DNA from 2 places in the Caldalkalibacillus horti genome. Region 2 is predicted to be linked to the other one. Evidence: riboswitches for the same ligand, from Rfam matches in the RefSeq annotation. Region 2 holds a riboswitch; the other holds the start of a gene.
What was found. Region 2 has a riboswitch for S-adenosylmethionine ahead of J2S11_RS05625 (sugar ABC transporter substrate-binding protein). Riboswitches for the same ligand answer to the same signal wherever they lie in the genome.
Positions count from the first base shown of each region.

Region 1: it holds a riboswitch for S-adenosylmethionine, as region 2 does, so the genes downstream of both, J2S11_RS01705 (methionine ABC transporter ATP-binding protein) here and J2S11_RS05625 (sugar ABC transporter substrate-binding protein) in region 2, are expected to answer to the same signal.

Region 1 covers NZ_JAUSTY010000001.1:365,109-369,313, reverse strand. The annotation lists gene sigI (RNA polymerase sigma-I factor) at 1-9, shown strand, start outside; gene J2S11_RS01710 (anti-sigma factor domain-containing protein) at 6-1,616, shown strand; SAM riboswitch class I at 1,676-1,788, shown strand; gene J2S11_RS01705 (methionine ABC transporter ATP-binding protein) at 2,110-3,126, shown strand; gene J2S11_RS01700 (methionine ABC transporter permease) at 3,123-3,800, shown strand; gene J2S11_RS01695 (MetQ/NlpA family ABC transporter substrate-binding protein) at 3,943-4,205, shown strand, end outside.
Region 2 covers NZ_JAUSTY010000004.1:104,961-109,165, reverse strand. The annotation lists gene J2S11_RS05630 (sugar ABC transporter ATP-binding protein) at 1-900, opposite strand, end outside; gene J2S11_RS05625 (sugar ABC transporter substrate-binding protein) at 902-1,993, opposite strand; SAM riboswitch class I at 2,088-2,218, opposite strand; gene J2S11_RS05620 (IclR family transcriptional regulator) at 2,397-3,137, opposite strand; gene J2S11_RS05615 (hypothetical protein) at 3,372-3,800, opposite strand.

The DNA of each region.
Region 1 (4,205 bases), on a different contig from region 2:
CAGCAGTGAGTAAAGGGGTCATTCTTGAAATAGACAATGAACAAGCTATTGTCCTCACGAATGAAGGCGAATTTAGAGCGGTTAATATTCAAAATCAGCAAGGATGTCGGGTTGGTGATGAAGTACCCATACCCCATGTTCATATCGTTGAAAAAGTAAAACCACGTAAAAGCAGAAAAAGCTTTAGGGCCCCCTTGATTGTAGCGGCCTCATTTCTTTTTGTTTTTGTCTCTGTTTTTGCTTTTGGTGCATTATTCCAAGAAGACGAAGCCATTGCTTTTGTAAGCTTGGATATCAACCCTAGTGTTGAAATTAGTATTGATCGTGATTTTAATGTTTTGAGCATTACTGGTTGGAATCAGGAAGGGTTAAAATTAATAGATTATCTTGATGATGAACTAGGAAAGCACCTCGATTACGTAGCATTTGATATTATCAAGGCGGCTAAAAATCTAGGTTATTTAAATGGGAATCATGATATTTTATTATCCACTACTTTCCTAAGTGAATCGACTCAGAAGCAGTTTGATATGGGGCTAGATAAAATTTATGATGGGCTAGAGGATAAGGTGCTAGACCAGGCTTTTCATGAGCATGAAACAGGAAGTCAGGAAGAGAATCAGGTACCCTTAACCGTTTCGAACAGAGGCGGGACTATCATAGAGCAGGATGAAGACCCATCTATATCCATTCATCGTATGGTTACCACCTACGACGATCGTGAAGAAGCTTTAAAACATGGTATCTCACCTGCAAGATATGTTATATACTTAGCTGCACTAGAGCAAGGACTTGAGCTTGAGATCGGTGAACTCAAGGAGATGGCTATTTCTCAGATTGCTCAGAGAGTAGGTGGTCTCGAACTGGCTATTGGAAATAGCTTCTTTGAGAACATATATAGAAGGAATCTGCCAGAAGAGCCAACTCTGCCAGAAGAGTCCGAGGAAGAAGTGGAATGGGCTCTAGAGGAAGAGGAAGAACTAGAGGAAGCCATCGTTGATGCTACTGAACCGGAAAAGCCACCGGTCGTTGAACCACCAACAGTTGTGCCACCTGCGCCTAGCAATCCGAGTCCTAATCAAGGCAATCAGGATAATGACAAGGATAAAGGAAAAGACAAAGACAATGACAAAGGTAGTAAGGAATTAGCTACCAATAAGCCTGATGACATTGACAAAGGCGAGGATGAGGAAAAAGAGACAGCAACAGATCGTCCTGATAAAGATTCTAAGAATCTACAGACAAACGGTAAAAAGGATGATCAAGACAAAGAAGAGAAGGATAAAGATTCGAAGGAAGATAAAGACGAGAAAAAGGACAGCGATACGAAATTTGCTAATGACAGAGACTCCAACGATCAAGGTCAAGATGAAGATTCAAGAGGCACAGTGAGAGATGATCGTAATAAGGATAGAGGTACGGCAAATGATCCACCTGGTAATGATACAGGTATCGCAGATGACAAAATAACAGATGATGGTATTGATCGAAATGTACCTGATAAAAATATTAATAACAAAGAGCTAGATAAAGGGATAAAAGACGATAATAAACAAAATATACAGGATCATTTTTTTAACAATGATCATCGTCAACAAGCAAAACAGGATATTTAATATTTACAAATTTTCTTTCCTGTGGTAATATCAATACACAATTGAATTGAACGTAAAAACTCTTATCAAGAGTGGTGGAGGGACTGGCCCTATGAAACCCGGCAACCGCCGATCCAACTGGAATCGGAAAGGTGCCAAATCCTGCGAAGATGATGTCTTCGAAAGATGAGTGGATGAGAACGTTAATCTTATCCTTCGGCTTTTGAAGCTGAGGGATTTTTTGTTTTTTCTTAAACCTAAGAGAAGCTATTGGTAATGGTGTATGCTCATTTTATTCTTTCTTTTCTTAGATTAAACACATAAGGCAGTTACCAAGATAGAATTGGTAAGCTGCTAGGATTTCCTGATGTTTATACCCTTAGTAAACATATTGGAAAAATTAGAATAATACACATTAGGAGTTTAACTATGCGTCATACTCCTTTGTACGAAGTGCAGAGTATGAGAGGGAAATGAATCTGACATACTCTTTAACAGGAAGCAGGTGAGACAAATGATTGAAATTAAAGGTGTTGCAAAGCTATTTAAATCAGGTCAAAAAAAGATTAAGGCTGTTGATCAGGTAAGCCTTAACGTTGAGAAGGGTGAAATTTTTGGCGTTATTGGATACAGCGGGGCAGGGAAAAGCACATTAATCAGAATGATTAATCAGCTTGAACGTCAGACAGAGGGAGAAATTTGGATAGATGGAGTTCCTATCAGTCGTTTATCGTCTAGAGATCTGCGAGTTAAAAGGCAGAAGATAGGGATGATCTTTCAGCATTTTAATCTCCTTTGGTCACGAACCGTTTTTGATAATATCGCATTACCATTAGAGGTTGCTAATGTTCCTAAGTCGGTTAGGCAGGAGCGTGTGCACGAGCTTATTCGTTTAGTTGGCCTAGAGGGTAAAGAACAGCAATACCCTTCTCAGCTTAGTGGAGGTCAAAAGCAGCGTGTAGGGATTGCTAGAGCGCTAGCCAATCAACCCACTGTTTTACTTTGTGATGAAGCTACGTCCGCCTTGGATCCAAAAACAACAGATTCCATTCTTGAATTGCTAAAGGATATTAACCAGAAGCTAGGGCTAACGATTATCCTAATTACTCATGAGATGCATGTCATTCAAAAGATATGTGACCGTGTAGCTGTTATGGAGGAGGGAAGGGTAGTCGAGCTTGGTCAGGTTCTTCAGGTCTTTAAAGAGCCTAAGCAGCAAATCACAAAGGATTTTGTCAAACAGATTACTGAATCAAGTGAAGCCTTGGAGGCTCAAGCGGAATGGAATATTGCAGAAGGAAAGGTTGTGCAGTGTCACTTCTTAGTACAGACTTCCGGGCAGCCCATTCTTTCAAAATTAATAAGAAGCTGTGATGTTGATGTGAATGTCGTTCAAGGAAAGATAAATAAATTGAAGGATTCCTCATACGGTACGCTGTTTTTACATCTGACAGGTTCTGAGGCTGAGATCAATAGGGCGATTCAATTTCTTCAGGAGCAGCAGGTAGAAGTGGAAGTGTTAGTAGGATGATGAATTGGTTAGAGCAGGTTTTACCGAATGTGTATTGGGATACGATTTGGGAAGGAGTTGTAGAAACCCTCTATATGACGGGTGTATCGCTTCTTTTTACAGCTCTATTGGGTATTCCTTTAGGAATTTTGCTTTATATGACGGCTAAGGGGAACCCTTGGGAAAGCCAGATTTTTTATAAATCAGCAGGATTTGTGGTTAATGTCCTACGATCTATCCCTTTTATTATTCTAATTATTATCCTGATGCCCTATGTGCGCATTATTATAGGAAGTGGAATTGGGACATCAGCAGCGATTCCCGCTCTAGTTGTTTCTTCTGCTCCCTTTTACGCACGATTAGTGGAGATAGGGCTTCGAGAAATTCCAAAAGGGGTTGTCGAGGCGGCTAAAGCGATGGGTGCTAGCAATCTAAAGATCATTTATAAAGTTTTACTTCCTGAATCCTTGCCTGCTATTGTCTCAGGTCTTACGGTAACTGGAATTGCACTTATAGGCTATACGGCTATGGCAGGGGTCATTGGTGCAGGAGGATTAGGGTATATCGCTTATCGTTATGGGTTCCAAGGTAATAATTTGGAGATAACTCTTGTAGCTACCGTAATCATTGTGATTCTTGTGCAGCTCATTCAATCGGTAGGAGATCTTATTGTCAAGCAGATAGATAAGCGCTAAGCAAGCAATGAGGTTTTTATACTTTCAGAATTTATAAGCTCAAAGGTAGATAGTATAAGATAAACTAAGGCTTTTGCCAAAACTTGGCGATAAGCCAAGTTTTTCTAATATAATTAATTCAGATAAAAGAGGAGTAGGTCAGATGTTAAAAAGAAAAGGATTTATATTATTAGCACTACTACTAATTGTTTCATTAGTTGCAGTAGCTTGTGGTCAAGGTGAGGAATCAGCACCAAATGAGGAGCAGAATCAAGGAGAAACTCCGTCAGAAGGTACGGAGGAGAACACGAATGAAACAGAAACTCAGGTGCTTAAGGTTGGAGCTACAGCTGTTCCACATGCTGAAATTTTAGAAGAAGTGGTTGCTCCATTATTAGAAGAGCAAGGAATTAGCTTAGAGGTTAC
Region 2 (4,205 bases):
TCTAGCTGTTTCGGTCTTCCCTGCCCCTACTAGACCAAAGATACCAACGATTTCTCCTTCTGATACATGAAGGTTTATCTTCTTCACTCGACCACCATCAGCTAACCCTTGTGCCTCAAATAAGCGTTTCCCAATACTAACAGATGACTTAGGGAACTCCTCTACTAAAGCTTGACCTAGCATAGCCTCAATCACGTGATTCATTGAGGTTTCTGACTTTGATTCTGAAGATACGTTTTGTCCATCCCTGAGAACGGTGATTCTGTCACTAAGCTCAAACACCTCGGCTAAACGATGTGAAATAAAAACGACTCCCACCCCACTATCCTTTAACTGACGCATAATCCTGTATAAGTTCTCTGATTCAGTCACACTTAAAGGAGCTGTTGGTTCATCTAAAATAACAAACTTAGCCTCTTGGGCTAATGCACGTGCTACAAGGACAAGCTGTTTATCGGAAAGTGAAAGCTCTGATATGTTTGCCTTTACCGAAATACTTGCTCCGACCCTGTTAAGGAGTTCCTCCGCCCTACTATATAGATCCTTCCAAGCTACAAAGAAGGAACTTTTTAGATTAGCATAATCGTCAATAAAGATGTTTTCTGCTACTGATAAAGTAGGGATTAAAGCCGTATCCACCTCCTGATACACCGTATGAATTCCTAATTCCTTAGCTTCCTGTGGTGAAGAAATGGATACCTCATGACCGTCCAGTATAATCTCTCCATCATCAAGGCTATATGCTCCAGAAAGGATTTTAATCAAGGTACTTTTTCCCGCTCCATTTGCTCCTAACAGGGCATGAATTTCTCCACCTACCAGTGTGAGGTCCACCTGTTTTAAAACCTGCACGCCAGAGAAATTCTTGATGATCTTGTTCATTTGAAGAAGGTGAGACATATTACTCACCCTTCACTTGTTCTTCTAGCTCTTTCATCCAATCCTCATACACATCATCACTTTGTCCCCATTCTTCTACATGCTCTTGCAGGTTACTCATGGTCACAGGCTCTTCAGGAAGGTCATCCCTTGTTACCATAACTGGCTTGAGGATATGGCGATCTGGGGTATCTGAGTCTCCGTTAAGCTTTTTATACAACAGACGTGCTTGGATTCGACCGATATCGGAAGGATCAACGGCCGCTGACGCTACCCACGGATTGTTCGGGTCCTGAATCATTTGTAGATCTTCATCACTTAAATCAATTCCGTACACTTTAATTTCATCTCTACCCGCTTGTTGAATAGCACGGCTTGCTCCTTTGGCAAATTCATCCCACGCTGCCCATACAGCTGTAATATCTCCCTTATTAGGATATTGTCTTAGAATAGCCTCCATCTGTGACTGTGTATCAAGAGCTGTATTTGATGTTGCTGAACCAAAAGCTGCTAGCTCTGTTACATCTGGATACTTTTCTTGGAATTCTTCATAGGCTACCTGACGACGCTCCATAGGGGCGAAGCCTGCCACCCAAATTTTTACGATATTAGCATCTGTCCCATTGTCCTCAACTAGCTTCTCTAGTGTCTGCTCAGCAAGTAGTAGATCACCTTGTTCAACTAGCGTCACACCCTCAATATCTATAGCTGCATCAAAGACTACCACCGGGATATTCGCTTCAAGTGCTTTTCTGATACCCGGATCTAGCGCTTCTGGTGTTCCATGGTCAATTAAGATACCATCGAATTGTTGAGTGATCGCTGAATCTAAATGGGAAGCCATCCGAGCTAAATCTTCCTCAGCGTTGAACACCTGTAGCTCTCCACCAAATTTCTCCACCTGATCCCTAACTCCATCAATATATTGTGCAGAGAAGGTACCGATGTTAAGCTGCATAATTAAAGCAATCCTTTTTCCTTGAAGTCCATTTTCTGCTTCTCCACCTGACTGATCTCCTGTTCCACCTGTAGCCCCTTGACCACATGCACCTAAAAATACACTAAGTAGCAAAACCCATGCTATGGCTATGAAGCTTGATTTTCTTCCTCTGATTTTCACTGTTCTCTCCCCCAATTATGATTGTTTTGTTAAGAAAAAAAGCCTCTTTCTATAAAAAGAAAGAGGCTTCTGACAACATGGACTCGGCCTCTTATCTTTCAACCACATCTTTTGTGATTGTAGGAGTTAGCACCGTATCAAATATGAATGATAGCATTCGATAAATGGTCGGTTGCCGGGCGTCATCGGGCCAGTCCCTCAGCCTGCTCTGGATAAGAGTAGTTATTATTTTGTTTTCAGTTCAATTCTACTTTAACGTAGTAATATGCAAATGCATTAAACTACGTTAATAATTGAATATACTATACAACTCAGAATTTTATTCGTCAATACTTTATTTTTTGATCTTCTCCTATTTTCATGCACATAGAAAATCAATAAAGGGCGCGTCTTCCCACTATTTAACCATACTCCCCATACGCGAAGCAAAGTTAAGGACAATAGGAGCAAACTCTTTCATTTTCTCCATGGTAAGTCTTCCAACTGGGCCAGAAATAGCTAATGCAGCAACTAGCTGACCCGCACCATTCCGTATCGGAGCAGCAATGGCTGATGTTCCTACTTCTCTTTCCTCAATGCTTGTAGCATACCCTGTTTGCTGGATATGAAGCAATTGAAGCATAAATTCCTCCTTATCCTTAGAGGAACTCCAGTTGAGCTCATTAAGAATCATTTTCTGAGTCTCTGGATCTGCATAGGCAACTAAAATTTTACTTGATGCTCCTACAGATAAAGGAAGCCTTGACCCAATTGGGGCCACCCTCCGAATCGTTTGCTTACTTTCAACGGCCTGAACCCTTACTCTTTCTTTCCCGTCTCTCACATATAAGCTGATCGTTTCATCAAGTACGTCTCTCAAGCGCTCCATCTCAGGCAGGAGCATAACCGCAGGGTCATCCACTCTTGATAAATGTGCGGACAGCTCCCACAGTCTAAATCCTAATCTATACTTCTCATTCTCAGCGTTTCGTTGTAGAAAGCCTTTACGTTCAAGGGATGCTAATAAACGAAAAACTGTGCTTTTATTCAGCCCTACCCGCTGTGATATCTCTGTTAGGCTCAGCTCTGTTTTATCTGTAAAACATAGTAGTATATCCAATGCTCTTTCAACAGAGCGTACTGCCGTTTGTTCTCCCATACTGGAACCACCTTCATCAGTCTTAATAAATGGATTCATCTGGTATTATCATGTTGTTAGTCTGCTAGTTTCTATTATGTGAATGGAACGATAATTTGTTCCACTAAGTAAAACACATGATTGTGCTTCTTAAAATTATAACCTTCTATTTGGAAATGTAAATACAAGAAAAGAGCATTTGAATAATGAACTGTTGTTATTATAAAGATCTACAGGACTTAGACTTCTTCTTAATTAATCTGGTATACCACCACCAAATTGCTGAATGACCTCTCCATTTGATAAAGCCTGTAGTGAGAAAGGATCAAGCCTATCATAAGCAACATAAAAGAAAAACCTATACCGTTCGGTTTCAATCAAAGCTACATTCTTATCAGTCCACTCCTTTTTTTCCAGCTTTATCTGATCAACCTTTGAATTTGCAATCATTCCATAGTAAAAGGAGGTATGCTTGTTTTCATGATCGTTTGTTATACTTGATGCGCCTAAAATAACACCATCATTATTAGATAAATCCATAGCTGCTCCCCCAATAAATCCTGGCTCTCCATCCCAATGAACAAGCTTCCAGTTCCCTAACCAGTCTTTTTCCAACTTACTAATATGAAAAGAATGATTCATTTCAAAGAAAGTAACCCATTCACCATAAGATTGATCTATCAAATATACCTCCTCAATAGGGGCTGAATACAAATTCTGGGAAAATACATCATCCTCGCTTGGAGGCTGACTATGTCTGTAGACAAGTATCAAAATGATCGCTATTACAAAGAATAGCCCGTAGGCTAAATAACTCTTTTTTAACATGAACTCACCTCAGATTTTCATCCTCTTTACATGAAAACAAACCTATTGTATCTAAATTATGGATAGAATAGGTTATATTTGTAAAGTATATATCACTATCAGTACGTATACCACCATCTTATTCAAGCTTCATACTTGATTCCATAATAACCGATTTTTTTCCTAAAAAGATGATCTTACTATGTACGAGAGGTGCTTTTTACGATATAATTATATCAGTAGAGGAAACGTAGTTTCACCCTATGAAACAGGTGTTTTTTG